Regions from separate parts of the Paraburkholderia sp. RL18-085-BIA-A genome, predicted to be linked through region 2. Evidence: riboswitches for the same ligand, from Rfam matches in the RefSeq annotation. Region 2 holds a riboswitch; each other region holds the start of a gene.

Region 1 (9,601 bases), on a different contig from region 2:
GCGCGCGTGTGCGGGCGCTGCGCGTCGATCTGAGCGCCCTGCAAGTGCTGCCCACCGCCGACGACCTGGCCGAACTCGGCGCGCAAAGCGGCTACCTCGCGAAAGTGGTGGCGCGGCTGCGCGGCTTGCAGGAAGACCCGCAATCCGATCCGCAGCAGGTCAAGCGCGCGGCCGAAGCCCTGTTGCTGCTGGCGCGTTTTCAACGTGAATTGCCGCGCGAAGCGAGGTCCGCATGAAGCTGCAAAGTATTGCGATCCAGGAGTTCAAGCAGTTCGGCGCACGGCTCGTCATCGACGATCTGCAGCCCGGTCTCAATCTGTTCACCGGCCCGAACGAAGCGGGCAAGAGCACGGTCGCCGAAGCGGTGCGCGCGGTGTTTCTCGAACGCTACAAGGCCTCGCATCTGAAAGATCTGCTGCCTTGGGGCAAGGCGAGCGGGCAGCCGTCGGTCGAAGTGAGCTTCGATCTGGACGGCGTTCAGTGCCGGCTCTCGAAGCAATTCGTCACGCGTCAGCGCTGCGAACTGCGGATCGGCCAAGCCGTATTCGGCGAGGACGAAGCCGAGGACAAGCTCGCCGCGCTGCTCGGTTTTTCGCGTGCCGCGCGCGGGCCGCTGAAGGCGGAGAACGCGGGCGTGCCCGGGCTCCTGTGGGTCCAGCAAGGCGGCACGCAGGCGCTGCGCGATTCGACGGGGCATGCGGCGCAGTATCTGCGCGATGCGCTGTCGCAATTGTCGGGCGGCAGCGAATCGGCGGGCGAGGATGCATTGATCGCCGCCGTGCAGCGCGAGTTGCGGCAACTGTTGACGGCGCGCACGCAGAAGGCCACCGGGCCGCTGGCCGAAGCCGAAACGGCGCTGGCCGCGTCGATTGCCGAGCGCGACGAACTGCAACAGCAGCGGCAACAATTCGAAGAGAACATCGCGCGGCTCGCGTCGCGGCAGGAAGCGTTCGACGACACCCAGCGCAAGCGTCCGTGGGAGCTTCACGAACAGAAAGCCGTACTCGCGCAGCAGCGCGCCGATGCCGCCGCGGAGCTCGAACGCAGTCTGCACGGACTGGCGCAATCGCTGCAGGTGAGCGAGGCCGAGTTGGCGCTGTCCCTGCAGCAGGAGCAGGGCGCCGCCGAACTCGAAGCAGTCGTCGCGCGCGATCGCCAGCAACTCGATGCGGCGCGGGCCAACGTGTCGGCCGCGCAGACCGAGCATGCGCAAGCGGCGACCGGCGTCGCGCAATTCGAGCAGGCATCCATCGATGCGAACCGCGCGCTCGAACTGGCGAACGCCGCTGTGACTGCCGCCGACTTGCGTAGCCAGATCGGTTTCTATCGCACCGAGAGCGAGCGGCTCGACGCGGCGATCGCCGCCGCGGGCAAGGCGAACGACGCGGTCCTCGAAGCCGCGCGCGACGCCGCGGCCGTCGAGATCGACGAAGCGAAGCTCAAGCGCCTCGCCGCGCTCGATGGCGAGCTGACCGTGCTGCGCGCCCGCACCGAAGCGGCGATGACGCGCATCGAGTACCGGCTGAACGGCGTGCTGACGGTCGACGGTGCGCAGATCACGGGCGAGGGCGTGCTGCGTGTCGATGACGAAAAGCTGATCGCTCTCGGCGAACTCGGCGAATTGCGCGTGATTCCAGGTGTCTCCGACCTGTCCGCGCAATTGTCCGAACTCGCGTCGCTCGAAGCCGCGCACGCGCAGTCGTTGCAGGTGCTGGGTGTCGCGTCGCTCGGCGACGGGCAGGCGCGGCACGAAAAGTGGAAGACGCTGATCGCCCAGCAGAAAAGTCAGGCGAAGATTCTCGACGTGCACGCGCCGCAAGGCATCGACGCGCTGCGGACCGCGCTGGCTTCGGCGGCTGCGCGCTTGCAGGCGTCGAACGAACGGCTGGCCGGCTTGCCCGATGTGTCCGCCGCGCCGCCGCTCGACGAAGCGCGCCGCAACGCGGACATTGCGCGCGATGCGTTGGAGGCTGCGAGAAAAGTGCTGGCGCAAGCGGCGGAAAAAAGATCGACCGGCATCGCAACCGCCGAATCGCTCGCCGCGCAGTTGCAGCGCAAGGAAGCGCAGTTGAACGACGAAGCTTATCGTCGCAACCGCACGCAGTGGCAGACGAAAATCGTCGAGCAGCGCGTGCAGGTCGACGCGTTGAGGAAGCAGCGCGAAGCGCGCGAACGCGAACTGGACGCGGCGCGTCTCGATGATCCGGCGGCCGAGGCGAAGCGCTATCGCGCGTCGGCGGAACTCGCGCGCAACGAGCAGCACGAGCGGCAGGTGAGGATCGCGCAATTGCGCAGCCAGCTGGAGACGGTCGGGGCGTCCGGGCTCGGCGAGCGCCTCGCGGCGCTCGAAGCGCGGGTCGAGCAGGCCACGCGCCGCAAGGACGAACTAAGCTTGCGGGCGAGCGCGTTGAGTCTGCTCGACGAGGTACTGGTCGACGAACGCGACGCAGCGCTCGCGCAACTGCGCGCGCCGTTGACCGAGCGGCTTGGGCACTATCTGAAGCGGATTTTCCCGCAGTCGACGCTCGCGCTCGGCGACGATCTGAGCCCCGCGACGCTGGATCGCCATGGCCGCGCGGATACGCTCGATGCGTTGAGTTTCGGCACGCGCGAACAGCTCGGCATTCTGACGCGGCTCGCGTATGCGGACCTGTTGAAGGCGTCGGGCCGGCCGACCCTGCTGATGCTCGACGACGCGGCGGTTCATACCGATGCCGCGCGGCGCGACGCGATCAAACGCGCGCTGATCGACGCGGCGACGCGCCACCAGATTCTGGTGTTCACTTGCCATCCGGAGTTGTGGGACGACCTAGGGGTGCGGCAGCGGGCGCTCGAAGACCTGAGGGTGGCGGCGTAGCGCACGCGTTTCGCTTCTAGTGGCGAGGGGCCGGCGCGTGCCGGCTCACTCGTACCAGCGCGGCGTGTACACCCACTCGGCGCCGTCGATACCGCTCGCGAATTTGCGCGTGGTCGATGACCCAACGATCACCATCGTGCGCATATCCACGTCTGACGAACGCAATTCGCCTAGCGTGAGCGTACGCAGCGTGCCGCCGGGCCGGCCGATGTCGCGCCCCAGCACCACCGGGGTCGTGTCCGGGCGGTAGGTCCGCACGATGTCCAGCGCTTTGTCGAGTTGCCACGGACGCGCGCGCGAAATCGGGTTGTAGAACGCCATCACCAGATCGGCTTCGGCCGCATGCCGCAGACGCTTTTCGATGATGGTCCACGGTTTCAGGTTGTCGGACAGCGACAGCATGCAGAAGTCGTGGCCGAGCGGCGCGCCGGCTTGCGCAGCGGTTGCGAGCGCCGCCGACACACCCGGCACGATCGACAGTTCGACGGCGGCCCACGCTGGGTTTTGCGACGCTTCGAGTGCTTCGAGCACGGCGGCGGCCATCGCGAACACGCCCGGATCGCCCGATGACACCATCACCACCGAGCGTCCTTCGCTCGCGAGTTCGAACGCGTGCCGCGCGCGTTGCATTTCCTCGCGATTGTCGGTGCCGTGCACGCATTGGTTGGTGCGCAACGGGCCGGCCATTTTCACGTAGGTCTCGTAGCCGAGGATGTCGGTGGCTTCGTCGAGCGCCTTGCGCGCGGCGGGCACCATCAGGTCCGCGGTGCCAGGCCCCAGGCCGATCACTGTGAGACGGCCGCGCGCACGGCCGATCGTGGCGGGGTCGATTGCGAGCGGCGCCAAGGCCAGCGCGACGCCTGTGTCGATGCCGTTGTGCAGTGTTTCGTATGGGATGCGCAGCGCGGCATGCAGCAGGTTGGCGGGCGGTTCTCCATCTTCTGGGCGGGTCTGCGCGAAGCGCAGCGGCACGCTGAAGCTTGCGGCGGCTTCGGCCAGCGTCGGGTCGGCCATGCTATCGGACGAAGCGAGTAATGCCGCAAGAGAAAGCGGCGCGAGACCGTGTGCATCCAGCGCGTCACGCACGCGTGCGACGATCTCCGCACCCGCACCCGCACCCGCACCCGCACCCGCACCCGCACCCGCACCCGCACCCGCACCCGGACCGATCACCGCCGCCACCACGCTGCGCGGATGAATCACCAACTCGTCCTCACGCCCGTTCCACACGCGCGGCGTCACGCGAATCGCGAGCCGCGCCGATGCGGAGCGCGGCAACTGCGCGTCGTCGAGCCACGGCGCGTCGCCTTCGATGCGCGTGCTTTCTCCCGCCAGCAGATCCGACACGAAGCGTTTGCCTTGTCCAATATCGGCAAGCGCGTAGCCATCGGGCGGATTGAGCACGCAGGTGCCGAAGCGCAGTTCGCCGCTCGTCGTGATCGCGGGCGGCACCGCCAACGCGGCGGCGATCTCGCGCGCCATCACGTTGACGCCCGCCAGCCCGCCGAGCAATGGCACGACCGCGCTGCCGTCCTCGGCGACGGCCAGCACCGGCGGCTCCATGCCCTTGTTCGACAACAGCGGCGCGATGCAACGAATCACGATGCCGGCCGCGCACAACGCGACGATCGGCGTGCCGCGCGCGTACAGCTCGCACAGGTGCGCGCCGAGTTCGGTGTACGGCACGTCGGCGTCGACTCGTCCTTGCAACGCATGCACCTGACAATTCGCACCGGCGTCACGCTCGACATACAGCGCCTGAATGCGCCGCGCGGTTTGTAACGCGCCCGCGCCGAGAATCACGATCGCGGGCGCCGTCATCCTTGCCATTTTTCCCCCGGCACGACGAGCAGCGAAAAATACGGCGACGCCATCGGATCGACTTCGGCGAGCGGCACGATGCGCTGATTGCCCATCGTCGCGCGTTCGACGTAGAGCGCGCGCTGCGCGAGACCGAGTTCGCCGAGCACGCGCCGCACCTTGTCGAAATTGCGGCCGAGCTTCATCACGACGGCGGCATCGGCATCGGCGAGACGGCGGCGCAATTCATCTTCGGGCAGAACGCCCGACAGCACCGAGAGACTCTGGTTGCGATACACGAGCGGCGCGCCGAGCACCGCCGCGCCGCCGAGCATCGAGCACACTCCGGGCACCACTTCGCTTTCGTAGCGCGGCGCGAGCCGGTCGTGCAGGTACATGTACGAGCCGTAGAAAAACGGATCGCCTTCGCAGATCACGGCGACATCGCGGCCCGCATCGAGATGACCAGCGACGATCCCGGCGGCGGTGTCGTAGAAGTCGGCGATGATCGCCTCATACGAGAGCGGCGGTTCGAGTGCTTCGGTCGTGACCGGATAGACCAGCGGCAGATGCTGCTGGTCATCGTGCAAATGCGCTTCGATGATGCTGAACGCGTTGCCTTTCTTTCCCTTCGCGACGAAGTACGCGACCACCGGAGCCGCCTTCAACAGCCGCAGCGCCTTCAGCGTGATGAGTTCGGGGTCGCCGGGGCCGACGCCGAGTCCGAACAGACGTCCTTGCACGCTCATTTATTCGACCTCCGTCGCCAGCGCGTTGACGGCGGCGGCGGCCATCGCGCTGCCGCCGCGCCGGCCGTGCACCACCACATAGGGCACGCCGCGGCTGTCCGCGGCGAGCATCGCTTTCGATTCTGCCGCGCCGACAAAGCCCACCGGAAAGCCGAGGATCAACGCGGGCTTCGGCGCGCCGGCGTCGAGCATGTCGAGCAGATGAAACAGCGCGGTCGGCGCATTGCCGATCACGACGACGCTGCCCGCCAGTTGCGGACGCCACAATTCGAGCGCGGCGGCCGAGCGCGTGTTGCCCAGCTCGCGCGCGAGCGCCGGCACGTCCGGGTGCGTGAGCGTGCAGATCACTTCGTTGTGCGCGGGCAGCCGTGCGCGCGTGATGCCTTGCGCGACCATGCCGGCATCGCACAGAATCGGCGCGCCTTGCGCGAGCGCCGTGCGGCCCGCGCTGCCCGCGTGCGCGGAAAACTGCAGCGCGTCGACCACGTCGACCATGCCGCACGCGTGGATCACGCGCACCGCGAGTTTTTCGAGGTCGGCGGGAATGCGCGAGAGATCGGCTTCCGCGCGGATCGTCGCGAACGATTGGCGATAGATCTCCTGACCGTCGCGTATGTAATCAAGCATCTGTGTCACTCCGGGACAGGTGGTCGAGCATGTCGGCGGCCTGCGCGATCGTCAGTTGGTGCGCGACGCACTGGCCGAAACCGGGCTGGCCGTCGCGTCGATAAAGGTCGTAGAGGCCGGGCGCGGCGGCCAGCAGCGTGTACGGCGCGCAATGCGCGGCGGCGCAGGAGCGTGCGCAGCCGCTCAGATGCACGTCGACGTTGGCGGGCAGCAGCGCGGCGAGTTGCAGCGCGTCGGCTTTGGTGTCGGCGAGACTCTTTGTGCAGCCGCTCGAACCGGCGCACGCGATTAGCCGCGCGATGGGTTGCGCGGGATCGCAGGTGAAGCCGAGTGCGTTCAGTCCGGCCAGCGCGGCAGGCAGCGCGTGCGTCGGGATGTCGGGCAGCAGCACGCTTTGCCAGGGCGTGGCGCGCAGTGTGCCATTGCCATGTTGCTGTGCGAGCGCGGCAAGGCCTTCCAGCATCGCGGCGTCGAGACGGCCGAGCGGCGGTTGGCCGCCTGCGTGCCACGTTCCTGACACGCGTTGAGCGTGCGCGCCTAGACGAAGTGTGGGATCGGCTGGGGTGCTGCGGCGCCATTCAGTGAACGTTGCGTCGCGTGATAGCGGGAAGTCGGCGTAGCGTTGGGCGTGCTGCAACAGTGCGTCGACGTCGTGCGTGGCGAGCAGGTGACGCATGCGGGTGGTGTCGGCGGGCGCGAGGTCGAGGAACGTATGCAGCAGCGCGCGAGAGAGAGCGGCAACTTGCGAAGGCAGTACGGCAGCTAGTGCGCCTTTGGCGTTGACGCGAGATTGATGGTGGGTTGGGGTGGCCGCGTTTTGTGCGCCGATCGCCGCCTTGGTAAGCGAAGGCGAATTGGCAACCGCGCTCGCATTTTCTTGCGCGAGTGCAAACGCAGGCGGACAACCCGCCAACCCGAACACGAATCGCACGCCATCGTGACTTTCCGTTGCCGCGAACCAGACATCGTGCGGATGATCGATTCTCGCAAGACGCTCACCGCCGTCGAGCAGCAGCGCGAATTTCGGCGACAGCGTCGCGAAACGCGATTCGCTTTGCAGCAGCGTCAGCAGTTCCGCGCATAGCGATGTCGTATCGGTCAGCGCGAACGGGTCGCGTCCGGCTGCGGGGCTGATCATCACGTTGCGCACGTCGTCCGCTGCGCTCGCCGCTGCGGTGCTCGAAGGGTCCGCAGCGTCGGTGGTTCGCAGAGGCGTCGGCCCAAGCGCCGCATCGACCAGCTCCGCGATCAGCGCCGCTTCATGCCCGCTGCGCACGCCGCGCACTTGCAGGTTCGCACGATTGGTCAGCTCGACCACCCCGGCCGCGTGCCGTGCGCTCGCATCGGCGACGACGCGCGCCTGGTCCGCGCTCAGTTCGCCGCCCGGCAGTTTGATCCGGCAGATCCCGCCGTCGCGCGCGGCGACGATGCGCAGCAGCCCCGGACACGCCGAGAGCCGCGGTGTCGCAGCCGCGTCGGGCAAAACAGTGGAGGGCGATGCTTGAGTCAAGAAGGACACCGGGTTTAGCGTCGCGCGACGGCCCGAGCAAGCCGCGAGGCGGATTGCTGCGGCATCGGCACACCCCGCCCGATGCTGGCTGGCACGAACAGTCTCGCCGGCAGGTCTCCTGGCTGGCAGGTCATCGTCCGTCGCGGCCGTTCCGGTCGAACCAGTGGCGCGCAGCGCAGGCAGACTCGCTGCATATAGTTGCGGGGTAGTTCCAAGGGTTCATTGCAGGCGATGTCAAAACCCACGTCAGGGTCGCCTTTGCGGCGTTTCTCGATGCCGGAAATACGGCCTTAAAACGTGTTTGGGGCAATCTGTGGGCATTGGCGGGCCATTATAGCGCGACCTGGTATCTTCCCAAGCCCCGCACATGCTTTATTCAGGGCGGGACGCCCCTCCGGCGCGGCCCTTCGGTCCAGCCTTCCTGCAGCACTCGCTCAATCGCGCACTGCGATTCGCAGTCTGCCCCACGCATTTTTTGTGCAACATCTTCAGGGATGGGCGCGGCTAACTCGCATGCGAAAAAGACCTTGGTGGTTTTGCGTGTGGCGGGTTGAGGCAGGTTTGCTTCAGCGGGTGGCAGCGGCTTCGTGCTGATTTTCAGCGCGAAGCCTTGATGCGTTGTCTTGCCGCAGGTCCATGAATTGGGGGACACGGTTGTTTCTGATCAGTCCGATCCTGGACGGAACATCCCTGACATATCCTCTCATTGAACATTTTTGAGGTCCTTACGGAGATTGCCATGAGCCCCTTTTCCCTGATTGAAGTGACGCATCTGCACAGCCGCGCAGGCATTACGCGCGACAGCCATTTCCGCCTGAATCCGTTGCGTCTGTTTTCCCCATTGCGCAGATTGTTCGCTTCACTGCGCACTGCCTGCGATTGCCGTTGAACAGGGCAGGACACGACACGATATGAATCCCTTTTACGTGGTCGCCTTGCTCGCTATATTGATGATCTGGTTCGGCGTCGTCGTGTGGCGCGGCCGGAGCGGGTATCAGTTCGACCGTGGTGATTCGTCAACTTTGCCGGCTTCGGCCACCGCGACGCTTCTGGACAGTCCGGAAGCGTCAACCCCAGTTCCTTCATCAGCCGGATTTCGGTCGCGCGCTGATGCTGCACTTCTTTGTAGTCCGGTCCCTTCTCCACGCATTCGCGCTTGAGCGAGGAGAGTGCCGCGTCCATGCCCATTATCGCGGCGGCTTTTTCCTTGGTCGGATCGATCCCGTCGCACGTAACCCCATCCATGAGCAGCGCGCGTAAGCCGAACGCGCACCGATGTAGGACGGCGCACCTTCGGGCAACGCCAGTTCGCCCCGGTCCATCACTTCCCATAGCGACATGCCATAAAACGGCGACGCGAAGTTCAGACAGAACTCATCGCGCCGCATCAGTGTTTTCCATGCTTTGAGCAGGGCTGCGTGTGCGTGCCAGTCCCGATATGAATCCCAGGAGGAGGCCACAAACAGATGCGCGCGAAACGTACATGACGACAACGGCGTTCTGCGCGAATCGCCGTATGAGCCGACAGCTTTACCAGCGGCTGAAGAAGAACGGGCGCGGCCCCGACGAAACGCGCTTCGGCAAGCGTGAGGTGCTGATTTCGCTCACGGCCGCGCGCGAGTTTCTTGCATGGCTTCAGGCCGAAGAGAAGCGCCTGAAGGCGCAACGCGCAGCCGAGGCGGCACGCGAAGCGGAACGGGCCAGCCGTGCCATGTTCAAGCCGTTCACATGAAAGCAATCCCCTTGCGGACGGCCAGGGGCTTCATGATCCGGCTGCGTCAGGCCGCGATGCGGTTATCCTGCTGCACATTCTGACGGGCCTATTGTGCCGTCGCTTTCATGCGCGCGACTGCGCTCTTGCGCTGGTTACGGTCGCTATGGAAGTACTTTTCGGTCGTCTTGATCGTGCTGTGACCCATCAGCACGGGGACCGATTCCATATCCGCGCCCGCTGGCACCAGCCGTGTCGCGAGTGTGCCGCAGATCGTGAAGCCGTGCGGTCGGCAAGCCAGCACCCTTTCGCACAGTTTGAGCCTCGCCAGATGCTTTTTGCGCCAC
Region 2 (9,601 bases):
TGCCGTACGTCGCCGCGCAAGGCTGGACCGTCAAGGACATCGACGACATGCTGTTCTACGGCGTGCTCGGCACCATACTCGGCGGCCGGCTCGGCTATGTGCTGTTCTACAAGGCGAGCTTTTATTTCACGCATCCGCTCGACATCTTCAAGGTGTGGGAGGGCGGCATGTCGTTTCATGGCGGCTTCCTCGGCGTGACGCTCGCGATGGTGCTGTTCGCGTATCAGCGCAAACGCTCGTGGCTGCAGGTCACCGACTTTGTCGCGCCGATGGTGCCCACCGGGCTCGCGGCGGGGCGCCTCGGCAATTTCATCAACGGCGAGTTGTGGGGCCGTGTGACCGATCCGTCCGCGCCGTGGGCGATGCTGTTTCCCGGCGCCGCGCCCGACGACGCCACCTGGCTCGCCGCGCATCCGCAACTGGCCGCGCAATGGCATCTGAATGACGTGTTCGCGCAATATCACATGCTTCCGCGGCATCCGTCGGAGCTGTATGAGATCGCGCTCGAAGGCGTTGCGCTGTTTTTCGTGCTGTTCTTCTTCTCGCGCAAACCCAAGCCGATGGGCGCGATCTCCGCGGTGTTTCTGATCGGCTATGGTCTCGCGCGCTTCACGGTCGAATTCGCGCGCGAGCCGGATGACTTCCTCGGCCTGCTGGCGATGGGCCTTTCCATGGGCCAATGGCTGTCGCTGCCGATGATTCTCGCGGGCATCGGCATGCTGGTGTGGTCGTATCGCCGTGCGCGCCGCGAACCGGCGCAAGCGGTTAGCGCGAGCTAAGGACTGGGCTTTACGGATTATCGTAGCCAGTGCTCGACGAAAAACGCCACGGCATGCCGTGGCGTTGTCTTTTACAGCAGCACAGCGGCGCGCGGATCCCGCCGCAAAACCACGCGCGTCACTTCATCTGCACCGAGCCCGATACGTTGACCGTCACCGTCGACGTGCCGCCTTCGAGCGACATCGGCGCCATCCCCTTGGCGTCGGCGCTCATCGCGCGCGCGCTCATCATCATCATGGGACGCGGCATCACGCCGCTGTGATTGACGTTGACCTCGCGAATCGAATAGCCGCTGAAGCCGAACGCCTGCGCCGATGACGCAGCCTGGTCGCGGAACGATTTGATCGCTTCGCCGGTGAGCTTCTGTTCGGCGGCGCGCTGCGCTTCGGGCGACAGCGAGAACTGCACGTTGCCGACCTGCATGATCGAGGCCATCTGGCCGGCGAGCTTCGACGCCGCGCCGAAGTCGCGTGATTCGAGCACGACTTCCGTGCGGCCGCGCCACGCGGAGATGCGCCCGTCGCGATCGGTGGACGGGAAGATCGAGAACGAACCCGTGCGAGCCGTCACGCCGCTCACGCCACGCGCTTTCTGCAGCGCCGAATCGGCGCGCTGATTCAGCGTGGCGGTGAGCGTGGAAGGGTCGCTGGCTTCCTGCTCGTAAAACAGCGTGATATTGACGACGTCTTGCGGCACTTCCGCGCTGGCCTGCGCGTTCAGCGACAGCACGCCCGAGGGTTGCGACTGCATCACGCCTTGCGCGCGCGCCATGGCCGGGGTCAGTGCGAGCGCGACAGGCGTGGTGCACGCGAGAGCGAGTGCGAGTGCCCGTGCGGTTGTTTTCGTCATGGCTGAACTCCTTGCTTGAACGGGGTTGTACCCGAGGGACGCGGACACCGTGCCGTGGCACGACGTTTGCGGTTCGCTTCGTTAGGCGCGTGCGATCCGGGCTGGGTTCCTTTAAGGCGGCGTCGCTCGTGACATTGCGGCTGCTACGATTGCGGGTGCTAGTGGATTCATTGCCGCGCACTGCGATCATTCGCGACACCCCAGCCGATAGCCGTAACGGCTCGCTCGCCAAAATGTTCAACGTTGTAGAACGTCAAACGAGCCGCTTGGTAATGAAGCGCCATTCGGCTTCGGTCACGGGTGTGATCGACAGTCGGTTGCCTTTGGCGAGCACGCGCATGTCGCGCAATTCTTCATGCTCGCGCAGCGCGGCAAGCGGAATCAGCGGAATCTTCTTCTTGAACACCACGTCGACTAGCAACCAGCGCGGTGTTTCCTGCGACGACTTCGCGTCGTAGTACGGGCTCTTCTTGTCGAACTGGGTCGGGTCCGGATAAGCGGTGGACGAGACTTCCGCCAGCCCCGCAATGCCGGGTTCAGGACAGCTCGAATGATAGAACAGCACGCCGTCGCCGACCTGCATCACGTCGCGCATGAAGTTGCGCGCCTGATAATTGCGCACGCCGGTCCACGGCAATGTGCGATGCGGTGCATTGGCAAGATGGTCGATGCTTGCTTCGTCCGGTTCGGACTTCATTAGCCAGTAGCGCATGAATCGAATTGAACGTTAGAGGTTAGACGATGCGGAAGAAAATCGCAGCCTAATGAATCGCCAATGAGACGCCCAGGAAAACCGACGCCCAAAGAAAAACGGCACCGGACCGAAGTCCGATGCCGTTCCAGATAAGGTCCCCGCCTTAGCCGCTAGGCCGGCATCCTGAACCGGGGGTTCAGAATTGGTCGCAGTTAGCAACACTTCGGGTACATCAGACAGAGTGACGCGCACACCCGTGCTACAAATTTCCGCAACCGTGCACATGGCATTGGTTCAAGGAATATATGACCTTGGCGAACCAGGCAGGGAAGCTAAACCGATGAAGCTTAAACGATTGAACTCAAACGTTTGCCGAGGCTTGCTCGCGTACTTCGTTTGAATCCGCAGCCGATCTCGGGACCGGCCGGCAGATAGTTACTGCATGCTGTACTGCTCGATCACAGTACCCAGTTGTTCGTTCATTTGCTGCATTGTACGCCGGATTTCTTCAGCGGGAAATGCTTCTCCGTGTCGAACGCTGGATTGCAGCCTAAGCAGTTCCGATGCCAGCGACAGCGCAGCCATGACAGCAATGCGATCCGTGCCGCGCACGTTGCTGTTATTGCGGATCTTCGACATTTCGGCGTCGACGCGGGCGACCGCTTCGAGCAGCGCGCCTTCCGTTTCCGGCGAGCACGCGAGACGATAGGGCACGTCGAGAATCGAGACTTCGATCTGCTTGCTGGTCATGCGTTTTCTCCGTGGCGGGTAACGTCGCTCTCCGCTTCGACTGCGTGCTGAGCGGGCTCGAGCAGATCGAGCTGGTTATCCGGCTCGCTGCTCGCACGTGCGCGCGGCAGTTTTTCGAGAATCGCATTCAGGCGCACCTGAGCGTCGTCGATCTTGGCGGACAGCGTGTCGCGTTCCGCTTGCAGTGCATCGCGCTCTTCGCGCAACTGGGCAAGTTCGGCACGGGTGGTTTCCGCTTCGGCACGCGACTGGGCGAGTTGCTCTTCGAGCGCGAGCCGCGCTTCATGATGGCGCTGGCTGATCGCAATCAGCTTGCCGATATTTTGTGAGAGTGATTCGAGTTCGGTGAGCATGTGCTGCGTCCTCTAAAGACATCGCATTTTAGCGCGGAATATTGCAGGTTCCGACAATTGTCTCGTTTCGAGACGTAACAACATCGCTTTGTGCAGGCTTTTGCCGACCATATGATGAAAAAGTACTCGCCCATCGGACAATAACCTGCACTTTACAGAAACAGATGGCGCGTGGATTAACCTTTCTTGACGCATTTCGAGCCCGCTCATAAACTGCGCGCACTCTGGTGCCCGCGCGCGCTTGTCAACAGTGCGCGCAGTTAAACGGGAAGCAGAACGCGCCGTTCATCTGAACTGAACTCGCGAAACTGCGCTGCCCCCGCAACGGTAAGCGACCGCATTCGTCATGCAAGTCGATCCCGACGCGTGTTCGAAGTTCAACATGCGAGTGTGCCACTGCGCGTTACGCGTGGGAAGGCGGGATCGATGTGTCGCCAGCCCGGATACCGGCCAGAGGGAGAGGTACGCCCCCCGCAAAAATGTTAATGGCGTGGGTTGCCTCGTTATGCATCGGCCTGCGGGGAAGCGGGCCGCGCCCGCTATTCACAGGAATGCCATCCCATGCTGTGCCCCATCGCCCGCGCGACATTGGTCGCTTTTGCGGGCTTGCCGCTCCTCGTGCATGCTCAGGCTGCTGCGTCGTCCGCTGAGTCGTCCTCCGAATCGTCCGCTGCTGCGTCCACATCTCCGGCTGCACCTGTCACGCCGTCTTCGTCCGCGTCCGCAAACGACGCGGATGCCGACTTCGTGAATGCATCGTCCATCGTGTTGTCGCCAGTCGTGGTAACCGCGGAACGCGGGCCGCAAGCGCTCGCGGATGCGATTCCGCAGACCTCGCTATTCGACCAGCAGGATATCGCCGACACCACAGCCACCGACTTGCCCGGCTTGCTGCAACTCGCACCCGGTGCGCAAATCTCGCGCACAGGCGGCCCTGGATCGACGGCGAGCGTCTATTTGCGCGGTGCGTCGTCAACCCAAACGCTGTTGCTGATCGACGGCGTGCGGGTCGATTCGGTGAGTCTCGGCGCGCCGCAACTCGGGCAGATTCCGCTCGACCAGATCGATCACGTCGAAGTGGTGAACGGCAACGTGTCCGCGTTATACGGGTCGGGCGCAATCGGCGGCGTGGTCCAGGTGTTCACGAAAGAGGGCGGCGACCATCCGCCGCGTTTCAACTTTTCGGTCGGCTACGGCAGCTATCACACGCAGACGCAGCAGGCGGGCATGAACGGCGCCTTGGATAAAGACGGCCGCACGACCTTCAGCATCTCGCTTGCGCGCACGAAGGACGACGGCTTTTCGTCGCTCGATCCACAGCAGGCGCCCAACGCCAATCCGAACGCGAACGGCTATCTGAACGAGAGCATCTCGGCTTCGTTGCGTCACCAGTTCAACGACCGATGGGACGCCGGCGTCAACTACTTCCAGTCGAACGGCAACGACAGCTACGACAACGCATACGGCGTGCCGACCGATCTGAATAACCTGTACAGCAAGGTGCGCCAGGCGTCGGTGTTCGCAAACGGCAAACTCACCGACTGGTGGACCACGCGCTTCATCGTCGCCGAAGGCGACGACCGCAGCGTGTCGAACACTAACGGCGTATACAACGGCCGCTTCGATACCGACAATCGCCAGTACACGTGGCAGAACGATTTCGCGTTCGCCGCGCAGCAGAAGCTGCAGGTCGGCTACGAGCATCTCGACCAGAGCCTCGACTCCGATACGTTCGCCGCGCCGGGCCGTCACGTGGATTCGGCCTTCGTCGGCTATACGGGACGCTTCGGGCGCAACCAGATTCAGGCCAACATGCGCCACGATCAGTATTCCGATTTCGGCGGGGCGAACAGTTACTATCTCGGCTACGGTTTCGACATCACCGGGCACTGGAAGGCAACCGCAAGCTACGCGGATTCGTTTCGCGCGCCGAGCTTCGACGATCTGTACTATCCGATCAGCGGCAATCCGTCGATCCAGCCGGAGCGCAGCCACTCGATCGAAGCGGCGTTGCAGTACGCGTCGAGCGCGCTCGGCGTGATGCGTGTGAGCGTATACCAGACACGCTATTCGAATCTGATCGACTACGCGCAGGTGACGCCCGGCATCTACCTGGCCGAAAACGTCGGCCATGCGAAGGTGCAGGGGCTCGAAGGATCGTGGAGCGGGCATGTCGGCAAGACGGACGTGCGCGCGTCGCTGACGCTGCAAAATCCCGTCGACCTCGACAACGATGTCGACCTCTTGCGGCGCGCGCGGCGTTTCGGTTCGCTGGCGGTGAATCGCAGCATCGCGGGATGGCGCGTCGGCGGCGAGTGGATCGTGAGCGGCCCGCGCGAGGACAGCAGCGGCGAGCTGGGCGGCTACGGCATCGTGAACCTGTCGGCGCGCTACAACATCACGAAAGCGTGGTACGTGGTGGCGCAAATCCAGAATCTGTTCAACAAGGACTATGAAACGGCCTACTCGTATAACTCGCCGGGACGCGGTGCGTATGTCACGGTTGGTTGGCAACAGCAGTGATGGCTGCGCCGTGTTGAGGTCGCGCGAATGAGCCATCATGCGGACTCGTTGCCCGCGACCCTGCGTGTGATGAGCGCGAAGCGCGCGGCCGCGATCTGGCTCGCGCTCGCGGTTATCGCGCTGGCCGTGCTGATGGCGTCGCTCGCGCTGGGCAGCGTGTCGCTCGCGCCTGGGCGCGTGCTGGCGGCGCTGCTGCCGTCGCACGTGTTGCCGCCCGGGTCGGCCGCATCGTCCGATCTTGCCGGCGAGATCGTGCGCACGCTGCGTTTGCCGCGCGCGGTGGCGGGCTTCGCGTGCGGCGCGTTGCTCGCGTTGGCCGGCGCGTTGTTGCAGGTGCTGTTGCGCAACCCGCTCGCCGAACCCTATGTGCTGGGCGTGTCGGGCGGTGCGGCGACGTTCGCGCTGGTCGCGATGATCGCCGGCTGCGCGTGGTGGATCGTCGACGCCAGCGCATTTGCCGGCGCCTTCGTGTCGATCCTGCTGGTGCTCGGCCTCGCGCGCCGCGAGTTGTGGCGCGGCGAGCCGCAGGACACGTCGCCGCGTTTGCTGCTGACCGGCGCGGTGATCGCGGCGGGGTGGGGCGCGCTCATCACGCTGCTGCTCAACGTCGCGCCCGACAGCCGTCTGCGCGGCATGCTGTTCTGGCTGACCGGCGATCTGAACGGCGGCGCGATGCCGTGGACGGCGCTCGCCGCGCTCGTCGTTGCATTGCTGGCAATCGTGCCGGCAGCGCCGCGTCTGAATGTGCTGCTGCGTGGCGATGCAGCAGCGCAGGCGCTGGGCGTCGCGGTGCTGTCGCTGCGCTTGCGCGTGTATCTGGTGGCGTCGCTCGCGGCGGCCGCTGCCGTGACGACGGCAGGTACCATCGGCTTTGTCGGCCTGGTGGTGCCGCACATGTTGCGGCTCGCGTTCGGCAACGATCAGCGCATGCTGCTGCCGGCCGCGGCGCTCGGCGGCGGCGTCGCCGTGATGGGCGCGGACCTGATCGCGCGGACCGTGATCGCGCCGGCGCAATTGCCGGTCGGCGTGATCACGTCGATAGTCGGCGTGCCGGTGTTCCTCTGGATGCTGTTGCGCAGGCGCCGATGATGCAATCACCAGCCACCGTGTCCCATCCTGCTCTCAGCGCGCAACATCTGACCTTGCGCGCCGGCGCGCGCACCTTGCTCGACGCGTTCACGCACACCTTCTACGCGGGCGAGATCTGGTGCGTCGCCGGGCCGAACGGCGCGGGCAAGACCACGCTGCTGTCCACGCTCGCGGGTCTGTTGCGGCCGGCGGCGGGTCATGTCGAACTGGATGGCGTGCGCGTGTCCGACTGGCGTGCGCTGCCGCTCGCGCAGCGCCGCGCGCTGATGCCGCAAAGCGCGCCCGACGCCTTCAGCGCGAGCGTGCTCGATATCGTGCTGCTGAATCGGTTTCCGCATCTGAGCGGCTGGGGCTGGGAGCGCACTGCTGATCGCGCCGCCGCACACGCCGCGCTGGACCTGTTGGGCCTCGCCGCATTCGCCGCGCGCGACGTGCTGTCGTTGTCGGGCGGCGAGCGCCAACGCGTGGCGCTGGCGGCGGTACTGTGCCAGGACACGCCGCTTTTGCTGCTCGACGAACCGTTGTCGCATCTCGATCTGCATCATCAGATCGATTGTCTCGAAGCGCTCGCCGCGTGGACACGCGAGCCGGGCCGCACTGTGATGTTTTCGTGCCACGACCTGAATCTCGCGCGCCGCTTCGCGACGCACGCGCTGCTGCTCGACGGCGAGGGCGGCGCGTATGCCGGAGCGGTGCACGATGTGCTCACACCCACGTTGACGAGCCGCGCGTTCGGTTATCCATTGATCCTGATTCGCGACGGCGAACACGAGGCGCTGATTCCCGCGCCGCGCGCGCGTCACGAATCGCCTGCCGGCAATGACTTGCCGGCAGGCTAGCCATTTCATCCAATCACTCCCTTTCCAGACCACGTCCATGACTTCTTTGCCACTCCCGGCCGGTTTGCCCGAAGTAGCTGCGCTCGATCAAACGCTGCGCGCCGAGCTGCAGCACATCATCGATACCAAGACCAAGCCGCCCGGCAGTCTTGGCCGGCTCGAAACGCTCGCGCGTCAGATGGGCCTGATCCAGCGCACCACGCGGCCTACGGTGCAGCGCCCGGCGATGATCGTGTTCGCCGGCGACCACGGCATTGCCGCCGAGGGCGTGAGCCCGTATCCGCAAGCGGTGACCGCGCAGATGGTCGCCAATTTTCTCGCGGGCGGCGCGGCGATCAACGCGTTGAGCCAGGTCGCGGGCCTCGAACTCGAAGTGGTCAACTCGGGCATCGCGACGGCGCTTGCGTCGACGGAAGGACTCGTCGACATTCCGGTGGCGAGCGGCACGCGCAACTTCGCGCGTGAGCCCGCAATGACGCCCGAGCAGGCGCTTGCAGCGATGCACGCGGGCGCGGCGCGCGTGCGTCATCACGCGGCGCTCGGCACGAACGTGATCGGTTTCGGCGAGATGGGGATCGCCAACACGTCGTCGGCCGCGTGCCTGATGAGCCGCTTGTGCGGCGTGCCGATCGACGAATGCGTCGGCCGTGGCACCGGTCTCGACAACGCGGGGCTTGCGAAAAAGCGCAACGTGCTCGCGTCGGCGCTCGCGCATCACGCCGCAGTGATCCGTCCGCTCGACGTGCTCGCCACCTTCGGCGGCTTCGAGATCGCGATGATGACCGGCGCGTATCTCGCGGCCGCCGAAGCGCGGATGACGATCCTCGTCGACGGCTTCATCGCGACCTCGGCGCTGCTGGTCGCCGATGCGCTCGCGCCGAACATCCGTGAGTACTGCGTGTTCGCGCATGCGTCGAATGAGGCGGGGCACCGCCGCATGCTCGATCATTTTGGCGCGCTACCGTTGCTGTCGCTCGACATGCGGCTCGGCGAAGGCACCGGCGCGGCGCTCGCCGTGCCGCTGCTGCGCGCGGCGGTGGCATTCGTCAACGAGATGGCGAGCTTCGATTCGGCCGGCGTCGCGAATCGCGAAGCTTGAGGCGCTTTATCACAACGAACCAGCATTCGGCCCGCTCATGAACCCGCTCGCGGAACTGCGCTACTTCTTCACGGCGCTCGGTTATTTCACGCGCGTGCCCGTGCCGCGCTGGGTCGGCTTCGAGCCGCATTATCTGAACGCGGCGGCGCGTTATTTTCCGTTGGTCGGCGGCCTGGTCGGCGCGTTCAGCGCGCTCGTCTATCTGGCGGCGCTGCATGTGTTTCCGGCAGGCGTGGCGGTGCTGCTGTCGATGGCCGCGTCGCTGCTGGTGACAGGCGCCTTTCACGAGGACGGTCTCGCCGATTGCGTCGATGCGTTCGGTGGCGCATATAAGCGCGACGATGCGTTGCGCATCATGCATGACTCACGCATCGGCGCTTTCGGCGCCATCGCGCTGGTGATTGCGCTCGCGTTGAAGTGGCAGACGCTCGCAGCGTTGCCGCCGCTGCGCGCCGCAAGTCTGATGATTGCCGCGCATGCGGCGAGCCGCGCGTGCGCGATCAGTTATCTGGCCACGCTCGACTACGTGCGCGCCGAAGGCAAAGCCAAGCCGGTCGCGCAGCGCCTGAGCGGTCCGGCATTGCTGTGCGCGGCGCTGTTCGGTCTGCCGTGGCTGTTGTGGCCG
Region 3 (9,601 bases), on a different contig from region 2:
CCGGCTGGCCGCGCGAATTGACCCGCGAATTTAGCCACAAATGGTCGCGCGAATTCGCGCCTGCGCGTTGCCGCCATCGAAAACCGCTGCGCGAGTCAGCGGCGGCGCCCTTCCGATGGCTCAGCGTTTTTTTACGTCAAGCGGCAACACCCGTTTGACGTGCGTGGTTGCGGCGGGCCCGGGCGGCAGGTAGCCCCAATCGCTCTCGCCCGCAACGGCGGGCGACGGCGCGGCGTCCACCGCGGATGCGGGCGACCGGTCAGAGCCGGAAGCCGTTTGCGGCCGCGCTTCGCCGTTACGCGTGTGGCCATCTGCTTGCCCGTCATCCTGACGACGCTGCCGGCGCCGATGAATCAACACCGCTTCAGCGACGCACTCCACATGCTCCACCGTCACCGCCCCCGCCTGCTCCAGTGCGGCCAGCGCGCGCGCCGCGCGCAACATCACGAGATCGGCACGCAGGCCATCCACGGCCGCGTCGATGCACAACGCGCTGACACGCGCATGCACGGCGTCGTCGAACGCGAGTTGCGGCAGCGCTTCGCGCGCCGCCCGAATCCGCTCCGCCTGCGCCGCCTGCTGCTCCGCGTAGCCCGCACGAAACCGTTGCGGATCAAGATCGAACGCGAGCCGCGCTTTCACGATCGCCTGACGCACCCGCGGCTCGAAGCAATTCAGCAACTCGACCATCAAGCCGAAGCGGTCGATCAATTGCGGCCGCAACTCGCCTTCCTCGGGATTCATCGTGCCGATCAGCACGAAGCTCGCGTCGTGGCTGTGCGACACGCCATCGCGTTCGACGGTATTCACGCCGCTCGCCGCCGCGTCGAGCAGCGCATCGACGAGCGCGTCGGGCAACAGGTTAACTTCATCGACATACAGCACGCCCTGGTGCGCTTTCGCGAGCAGGCCCGGCGAAAACCGCACCGAGCCGTCGCGCAGCACGGTTTCGATATCGAGCGTGCCGATCAGCCGATCCTCGCTCGCGCCAAGCGGCAGATTCACCAGTTGCCCTTGCGGCAACAACTCCGCGAGCGCGCGCGCCGCGGTCGACTTGGCCGTGCCGCGCGGCCCGCTGACCAGCACGCCGCCGAGCCCGGGGTCGATCGCCGCCAGCAACAGTGCCTGCTGCAACGGCGCCTGGCCGATCAGCGCGGCAAACGGAAAGGCGGGCCGCTGGATGGGTCGCCCGGCCGCCTGATGGGTTGCTGCCGGCTTTGCTGCATTCATGTTTGGCTTCCTTCGATCTGCTGCTCGCTCGCGAGCAGATGCTGTTCGACTTGCGCGCGATAGTCGCCCGGCGCCTGCCATAAACCGCGCTGCATCGCTTCGAGCAGACGCTCGCAGATCGAATGCAACGCATGCGGGTTATGCCGTTGCAAGAATTCGCGGGTATCGGCGTCGTTCAGGTAAGCATCGGTGACGAGCGCGTATTGATGATCCGCGATCACGCGCGCCGTCGCGTCGTAACCGTACAGATAGTCCACGGTCGCGGCGATTTCGGCCGCGCCCTTGTAGCCGTGACGCTTCACGCCATCGAGCCATTTCGGATTGACCACGCGCGAGCGAATCACCCGCGCGATCTCCTCATGCAGCGTGCGCACGCGCGGCGCGGCCGGATTACTGTGATCCGCGTGATACACGCTCGGCTGAGTGCCGGCCAGATGCCGCACCGCCGCGACCATGCCGCCCTGAAACTGGTAATAGTCGTTCGAATCGAGCAGGTCGTGTTCGTGGTTGTCCTGGTTCTGCAGCACCACGTCCAGCGCGGCGAGGCGCGCGCCGAACGCATGGCGCGCCTCTTCGCCGGCGTTCTTTTGCGTGTACGCGTAACCGCCCCACGCCTGGTACGCATTGGCCAGATCGGCATCGGTTTGCCATTGCCGCGTGTCGATCATCTCCTGCAGACCCGCGCCATACGCGCCGGGCCTCGCGCTGAACACGCGCCAGCCGGCGCGCTTGCGCGCCTCGGCGGGGTCCATGCCACGGACGACGAGCGCATCGCGTTCGCGCTGCACGCGCGCGCGGATCGGGTTCAGCGCTTCGGGTTCGTCGAGTTCGGCGACCGCCTGGACGGCGGCGTCGAACAGGTGCATCACGTTTGCAAACGCGTCGCGAAAGAACCCCGACACGCGCAACGTGACGTCGATACGCGGCCGGTCGAACGCCTCGATCGGCATGATCTCGAAGTCGGTCACACGATGGCTGCCTGGCGCCCATTTGGGCCGCACGCCCAGCAGCGCGAGCGCCTGAGCGACGTCGTCGCCGCCGGTGCGCATCGTCGCGGTGCCCCACACCGAGAGTCCGATCGCGCGCGGATAATCGCCGTGCTCCTGCAGATGCCGCTCGATCAACTGCTGCGCGGATTTCAGTCCGAGCGACCACGCGGCTTGCGTGGGAACCGCGCGCGTGTCGACCGAATAGAAATTGCGGCCGGTGGGCAGCACGTCGGGCCGCCCGCGCGATGGCGAACCGCTCGGTCCCGGCGGTACGAAACGTCCTTCGAGGCCGCGCTTCAGTTGCAGCATTTCCTGCGGACCGCATGCGTCGAGCCGCGGCAGCACATCGTCGCGCAAACGCGCGATGACCTGCTCCGCTTGCGGCAACGTGCCGGCTGGCGGTGTCACGCGTGATGTCGGGCACGGCGCGTCGTCCACATCGGGGCGATCGCGGCACACGCTGCTCAACAACTGCGTAGCCAGCAGCTCCAGCCGCTCGCGCGTATCGCCGCAATGCCGCCAGGGCGCATCGCTCGCCTGCTGCAACACTTCGGGACGCGGGCCTTCCCACACTGCCGACCAGTCCACCGACAACGGATCGAACAGATGGTCCATGCGCAGATCGCGCGCCAGCGCGTCGATCAAGCCGGCCTTGCCGCCTCGCCCATCGCCGACCGGAAAACGCCCCAACGCCAGCAGCGTGTCGCGCCGCTGCACCCCGCCGGGCGACTGCCCGAACGTGTGCAAGCCATCGCGAATCTGCGCTTCCTTCAACTCGCACAGCCATGCATCGACGCGCGTGAGCAGCGTGTCCTCGTCGTCTAGCCCGTTCGGCGCGGCGAGGCTCAGCTCCTCGTGCAGCTTGTGCTTGACGATGGTCGCGAGAATCGTGCGCCGCAACAGCTTCGAGCGGCGTGGATCGACCATCAGCGCTTCATAGTATTCGTCGACCTGGCGCTCGAGGTCCTGCAACGGCCCATAGCTTTCCGCGCGCGTGAGCGGCGGCATCAGGTGATCGACGATGACGGCCTGTGCGCGGCGTTTGGCCTGACTGCCCTCGCCCGGATCGTTGACGATGAACGGATACAGATGCGGCATCGGCCCGAGAATCAGATCGGGCCAGCACGCATCGCTCAACGCGACGCTCTTGCCGGGCAGCCATTCGAGATTGCCGTGCTTGCCGACATGAACGACCGCGTCGATGCCGAACTGGTGACGCAGCCAGAAATAGAACGCGAGGTACGCATGCGGCGGCACCAGCTCGGCGTCGTGATAGCTCGCGTAATCGCCCTGCTCGCGCGAACGCGACGGCTGGATGCCGACGAACACCTGCCCGCAGCGCCAGCCCGCGATCATGAAACGGCCGCGGCGCAACGTCGGGTCCTGCTCGGGCGCGCCCCAGCGTGCGTTCAATGCGTGCCGCGCAGCGGCGGGCCATGCGTTGAAGTGCGTCAGATAGTCGTCGAGCGCGAGGCTTTGCAGCGCGGGGCGCAGATCGCGGACCACCGGATCGTTGGTCACGCCCTCGGTGAGCTTCTTTAACAGCGCGTCGCCGTCCGCGGGCAATTGCGCGAGACGATAGCCCTCGTCGCGCAGCATCGACAGGATGCCGACCACCGACGCCGGCGTATCGAGCCCCACGCCATTGCCGATGCGCCCTTCGCTCATCGGATAGTTGGCCAGAATCAACGCGAGCTTCTTGTCCGCGTTATGGAGCGAACGCAGACGGCACCAGCGGCGGCTCAGTTCCGCGAGAAAGCCCACACGCTCGAGGTCCGGCTGATAACGGACCACATCGACCTGGGTATGAGGACAGCGATAGGCGAGCCCTTTGAAGCTGATCGCGCGCGTGATGATGCGGCCGTCCACTTCCGGCAGCGCGATATGCATCGCGATATCGCGCGAGTTGAGGCCGTGGTTGTCCTTGAGCCAGTCGTCGCGATTGCCGCCGCTCAGGATCACCTGGAACACCGGCGCGTCGCCAGCGAGCGCGAGCGGCTCGGGGTCGTCGATCGCGGACGCGGCGAACGCGGTCGTGTTCAGCACCAGCGCGACCTCGTGTTGCGCGCACAGCGTCTGCACGATTTCACGGCTCACCGCGTCCTTCAGCGACGTGATTGCGATCGGCAAAGGATTGAGACCTTGCGATTCGAGCGCGTCGATCAGCGCGTCGAACACCGCTGTGTTGGCCGCCTGAAGATGTGCCTTGTAGAACAGGATCGCCGCGACGGGCGCACCCGGCTGCCAGCGCGCCTGCCAGTCGGCGATGGTCGGCGTATCGTGTTTGGGATGGTAGAGCGACGCGGCCGGCAACGCGCGCGGCTGCGCAGGCTCGCGCCCCCAGCCGAACGCGCGATGCGCGATACAGCGCAGAAACGCCTCGGCATTTTGCGGACCGCCTTCGCGCAGATAGCGCCACAGCTGATGACACAGCGCGGCGTCGGCGGTGCTGCGCGCGAGCAGGTTCGGATCTTCCTGCAAGTCGCCGGAAAACATCGCGAGCGTCTGCTGCTTGCGCTGCGCGAGCGCGACGACCTGTTCAATGCCATACGGCCAGTACGCTTCGCCGCCGAGGTGATCGACTACCACCACGCGCGCGTGCTGCAACACGTCCTCGACGTAGAAGTCAACCGAGGCCGGTTGCCGCAGATACGTGACGTTCGCGAGCCGCACGCTGGGGCAGCCCTCGCCCAGCCGCGGGAACACGCTCGCGAGCAATGACAGCGTGGTGTCGGCGGAACTCAGCACCACGATATCGGCGGGCTGCTGATCGATACGGATCACGCCTTGCGTATCGTCGACAAAGCCGCCCGGCGTGGTGCGCAGCAGATGCATGAGCGCTTACGCCTCGCGTGCTTCGGCGCTCGACCACATGCCGAGCGCCGTATCGAACGCGCGTTGCAGCGCGGCCCGATCGAGGTCTTCGCCGATCAGCACGAAGCGGCTTTGCGTGCCTTCGCCAGCTAGCCAGCGCCGGTCGAAGTAACTATCGAAGCGCCGCCCCACGCCCTGAATCACAAGCCTCATCGCCGCGCCCGGCAATGCCGCGAAACCTTTGACGCGGTAAATCGTGTTCGTTTCGACAAGGCCTTGCAGCGCGGCGATCACCGCTTCACGCGAAGGCGCGTTCGCATGCACGACCACTGAATCGAATTCGTCGTGGTGATGATCGGCGTCGTCGGCGGAACCGTGGTGATCGTGGCGCAGGTGGATCGTTTCTTCCGAGGCCGCTTCGAGACCCAGAAGCGTGTGCAGATCGAGCTGCCCCATATGCGCGCGCACGATCTTCACCTGCGGCGGAATTTCTTCGCGAATCACGGCTTCGACCGCGCTTTGCTGCGCATCGTCGAGCAGATCGGTCTTGTTCAGAATCACCAGATCGGCCGCGGACAACTGATCTTCGAACAACTCGTGCAGCGGTGACTCGTGGTCGAGATTCGGATCGGCCTTACGCTGCGCATCCACCGCAACGGGGTTGTCGGCGAACTGACCGCTTGCGGAAGCGGGGCCGTCGACCACCGTCACGACTGCATCGACGGTGAAGCTGTTCTTGATCTGCGGCCAGTTGAACGCCTGCACCAGCGGCTTGGGCAGCGCGAGCCCGGAAGTCTCGATCAGCACATGATCGATCTGCTCGCGGCGCTCCACGAGCCGTTCCATCACCGGGAAGAACTCTTCCTGCACGGTGCAGCACAGGCAGCCGTTCGCGAGTTCATACAGTTGGCCTTCGGTCTCGACGCCGTTTTCGTCGCAACCGATCCCACAACCCTTGAGGATTTCCCCGTCGATGCCGAGTTCGCCGAATTCGTTGACGATCACCGCGATGCGCTTGCCGCCCGCATGCTGAAGAATGTGCCGCAGCAGCGTGGTCTTGCCGCTGCCGAGAAAGCCCGTGACGATGGTGACGGGGATCTTGCGCATTTGAGTTTGCATCGTGAGGTCCATCCGTAGGCGTTGCGCCAGCGTGCCGGCGTGTGTGCCCGCTTGCCTGCATGAGGCGGCGCGGCGAAGCTGCGCGGGGCGCACGCGCTGCAAGCCGGAACCGTCACGACACGACATACGGGGACGAACGACGGCGTTGCCGCCACAACTTAAAAAACGCGTAACAGCGCGGAAAAACGCGCAGAAAGTGGGAATGAGATCATGAACGTGCCGTCGCATCCCCGCGACGAGCGTCCTGCGTATTCTGGCCGGTATCCGGGCTGGCGAAAGCGCCGCTTCCCCTTCCCGGGCGAGTGATTTCTCGCCCAGTGGTGATATGCCGACGCGGCCTTGCGCGTGGACATCGAAGCCGGCTCCGCGGCACCTGGCGATGAAGCCGGCGCTGCTTTTCGCTTACCGTTGCGGGGGCAGCACAGGTTGGCCCGGTCCAAAGCAGGCGGGCACCCTGTTTCCCGTTTAACTGCATGCGCACGAGCGCGCACACGAGCACCAAAGTGCGTGCGAGTGTAGGCCCGCAGCCTTGCGCCGTCAAGGAAACGCCCGCCTCGCGCGCTTATCGGGCGGGGCGCCATGTGCTATCGTATGCGCGCGTTTGGTGCCCGCACATGCATTCGCGTGTGCAGTTAAACGGGAAACAGGCCGCGCGAGATGCGCTCAACCTGTGCTGTCCCCGCAACGGTAAGCGACCTGCGACGCCAGATTCATTTCTGTTGCGCCGCGCATGCGTTTTCAATGCCACTGTCCGACGAACCGGACGGGAAGGCAAAGCGCATGAGGCCGCCAGCCCGGATACCGGCCAGACGCGGAGGCGGCGAACGTCACGCCGCCGGCCGCCGGAATCCGCGAGGGACGGATGTGAAGGCGCTGATGCACGACGTCGCGCGTGGGCTGGTGTTTTCCCGGGGAAAGCATTGCAAGCCGCTTGCTCGTCGAGCCCGAATCCGTGGCACCGCATGACCTCGATATCCGCCGTCCGGCGCTTCTTCGCACTTTGCCTGTTCCCGTCAGTCACGCCATGGCGCGCGCCATGCACGCCGCGATGACGCGCGCGTGGCTGATCGGCGCGGGCCCGGGCGACGTCGAACTGATGACGCTGAAGGCGACCCGCGCGCTCGCGCAAGCCGACGTGGTGCTGGTCGACGATCTGGTGAATCCCGACGTGCTGCAATTCGCGCGCGCCGATGCGCTGGTCGTCTACGTCGGCAAACGCGGCGGGCATCCGTCGACGCCGCAGGCCGGCATCGTCGCGCAGATGCTCGAGCATGCGCGCGCCGGACGCAGTATCGCGCGGCTGAAAGGCGGCGATCCGTTCGTATTCGGCCGGGGCGGAGAGGAACAGCAGGCGCTGCACGCGGCGGGCATCGAGGTGGAAGTCATCAACGGCGTCACGGCGGGGATCGCGGCGCCCGCGGCGATCGGCATTCCGGTCACGCACCGCGACTACGCGCAGGGCGTGGTGTTCGTCACCGGACACGGCGCGGGCAGCGGCGAGCCGGATTGGGCCGCGCTCGCCGCCACGCGCATGACGCTGGTGATCTACATGGGCATGCGGCGGCTCGCCGAGATCGTCGGCGCGTTGCTCGCGGCCGGTATGGGCGGCGACACGCCGTGCGCGGCGATCGAGTCGGCGACGCGCCCCGGGCAACGTCACGTGCTCGCGCGGCTCGGCGAATTTGCCGACACCGTCGCGCGCGCCGGACTCGGCTCGCCGGCGATCGTGGTGATCGGCGGCGTGGCGTCGCTCGCGCTGGCGCGGGCAGCGGCGCACGCCGAAGAGGCTGATGGGGTCGAGGTTCACGCCGCTGATGCGGTAGCCCCCGTCCAGACGCACGGAACGGGCAGCCAATGAAAACGCTGAGCGTCGGCATTGGTTGCCGCTTGCACAGTTCGGCCGAGCAGATCGAAGCGGCGGTGCGCGCCGCGCTCGGCGCACGTGCATTCGATCAGATTAGCGTAGTCGCCTCGGTCGATACCAAAGCCGACGAGGCAGGTCTACTCGCGTTCTGCGCGCGTCATTCACTGATGCTGCAATTGTTCAGCCGTGAGCGGATCGCAGCGATGGCAGTAGCAAACCCATCGGCGGTGGTGCGCGACCATCTCGGCGTGGATGGGGTCTGCGAACCATGCGCGTTGCTCGCCGCATCGGCCGAACTGGGCGCCGCGTATGCCACGCCTGATGCATCCGACACGCGAACTCCGCTGACCGCAACGGACGCGCCCGTCTCGGCTCGCGCTCGCCTCCTCGTACCCAAAACGCTGCACGCCGGCGTCACCGTGGCGATCGCCACGACCGCCGCCCACACCGGCCACCAATCGCCAGACAACATCGACACTCACCAACAGGACCTTCGATGAAGACCGATCCCGAATCGCATCAACGCATGACCGAGCGCCGGCGCGAAGGCCATGAGAAGAAGCAGGCCAGCGCCACCGTCGAAAAAGGCCTGCTGATCGTCAACACCGGCACCGGCAAAGGCAAGACCACCGCCGCTTTCGGCATGGCCGTGCGCGTGCTCGGCCACGGCATGCGCCTGGGCGTCGTGCAGTTCATCAAGGGCGCGCTGCATACGTCGGAGCGCGACTTCCTCGGCGCGATCGCCAACTGCGATTTCGTCACGATGGGCGACGGCTACACCTGGAACACGCAGAACCGCGATGCCGACATGGCCACCGCGCGCAAAGGCTGGAACGAAGCGCGCCGGATGATCGAAAGCGGCGAGTACCAGATGGTCATACTCGACGAGCTGAACACCGTGCTGAAGTACGAATACCTGCCGCTCGACGAAGTGCTGTCGGTGCTGAACGCGCGCCCGCCGATGCTGCACGTGGTGGTGACCGGCCGTCACGCACCGGATGCGTTGATCGAAGCCGCCGACCTCGTCACCGAAATGCGCATCGTCAAGCATCCGTACCGCGAGCAAGGCGTAAAAGCGCAGCGCGGCGTGGAGTTCTGAGCGATGTCAGCGTGCCCCGCCCTCTTCATCAGCGCCCCCGCTTCGGGGCAAGGCAAGACCACGATCACCGCCGGTCTCGCGTGCTATCACCGGCGGCTGGGGCGGCGCGTGCGGGTCTTCAAGACCGGGCCGGACTTTCTCGACCCGATGATCCTCGAACGTGCGAGCGGCGCGCCGGTGTTGTCGCTGGATCTGTGGATGGTCGGCGAAGCCGCGTGCCGCAACCTGCTCGCGCGGGCGGCGGCCGAAGCCGATCTGATTCTGATCGAAGGGGTGATGGGCCTGTTCGACGGCACGCCGAGCAGCGCCGATCTCGCCACGGCCTTCGGCGTGCCGGTGCTAGCGGTGATCTCCGCCAAGGCGATGGCGCAGACTTTCGGCGCGGTCGCGTTCGGGCTCGCGCACTTCAGGCCGCAGGTGCCGTTTTACGGCGTGCTCGCGAATCGCGTCGGCTCCGCGCGGCACGCGCAAATGCTCGAGGAAGCA

The links. A riboswitch is a leader RNA that binds a small molecule or an ion and turns the genes downstream of it on or off. The one in region 2 is predicted to bind cobalamin.
Region 1: another riboswitch for cobalamin. It lies ahead of P0D89_RS14620 (ferredoxin-like domain-containing protein); the one in region 2 lies ahead of P0D89_RS28250 (TonB-dependent receptor domain-containing protein).
Region 3: another riboswitch for cobalamin. It lies ahead of cobW (cobalamin biosynthesis protein CobW); the one in region 2 lies ahead of P0D89_RS28250 (TonB-dependent receptor domain-containing protein).

The regions. Positions count from the first base shown of each region.
Region 1 is NZ_JARESU010000017.1:49,848-59,448, reverse strand. It holds gene P0D89_RS14645 (metallophosphoesterase family protein) at 1-236, shown strand, start outside; gene P0D89_RS14640 (AAA family ATPase) at 233-2,857, shown strand; gene cobJ (precorrin-3B C(17)-methyltransferase) at 2,903-4,678, opposite strand; gene P0D89_RS14630 (precorrin-2 C(20)-methyltransferase) at 4,675-5,406, opposite strand; gene P0D89_RS14625 (precorrin-8X methylmutase) at 5,407-6,033, opposite strand; gene P0D89_RS14620 (ferredoxin-like domain-containing protein) at 6,026-7,552, opposite strand; cobalamin riboswitch at 7,635-7,839, opposite strand; gene P0D89_RS14615 (hypothetical protein) at 8,283-8,432, shown strand; gene P0D89_RS14610 (hypothetical protein) at 9,060-9,275, shown strand.
Region 2 is NZ_JARESU010000051.1:22,453-32,053, reverse strand. It holds gene lgt (prolipoprotein diacylglyceryl transferase) at 1-779, shown strand, start outside; gene P0D89_RS28275 (SIMPL domain-containing protein) at 898-1,629, opposite strand; gene P0D89_RS28270 (EVE domain-containing protein) at 1,883-2,341, opposite strand; RNA gene ssrS (6S RNA) at 2,475-2,656, opposite strand; gene P0D89_RS28260 (cell division protein ZapA) at 2,759-3,073, opposite strand; gene P0D89_RS28255 (ATPase) at 3,070-3,426, opposite strand; cobalamin riboswitch at 3,635-3,895, shown strand; gene P0D89_RS28250 (TonB-dependent receptor domain-containing protein) at 3,988-5,949, shown strand; gene P0D89_RS28245 (FecCD family ABC transporter permease) at 5,977-7,038, shown strand; gene P0D89_RS28240 (ABC transporter ATP-binding protein) at 7,038-7,877, shown strand; gene cobT (nicotinate-nucleotide--dimethylbenzimidazole phosphoribosyltransferase) at 7,915-8,976, shown strand; gene P0D89_RS28230 (adenosylcobinamide-GDP ribazoletransferase) at 9,014-9,601, shown strand, end outside.
Region 3 is NZ_JARESU010000158.1:1,907-11,507, forward strand. It holds gene P0D89_RS44885 (magnesium chelatase ATPase subunit I) at 121-1,230, opposite strand; gene cobN (cobaltochelatase subunit CobN) at 1,227-5,054, opposite strand; gene cobW (cobalamin biosynthesis protein CobW) at 5,061-6,152, opposite strand; cobalamin riboswitch at 6,391-6,670, opposite strand; cobalamin riboswitch at 6,738-6,976, shown strand; gene cobA (uroporphyrinogen-III C-methyltransferase) at 7,201-8,010, shown strand; gene P0D89_RS44905 (cobalamin biosynthesis protein) at 8,007-8,516, shown strand; gene cobO (cob(I)yrinic acid a,c-diamide adenosyltransferase) at 8,513-9,115, shown strand; gene P0D89_RS44915 (cobyrinic acid a,c-diamide synthase CobB) at 9,119-9,601, shown strand, end outside.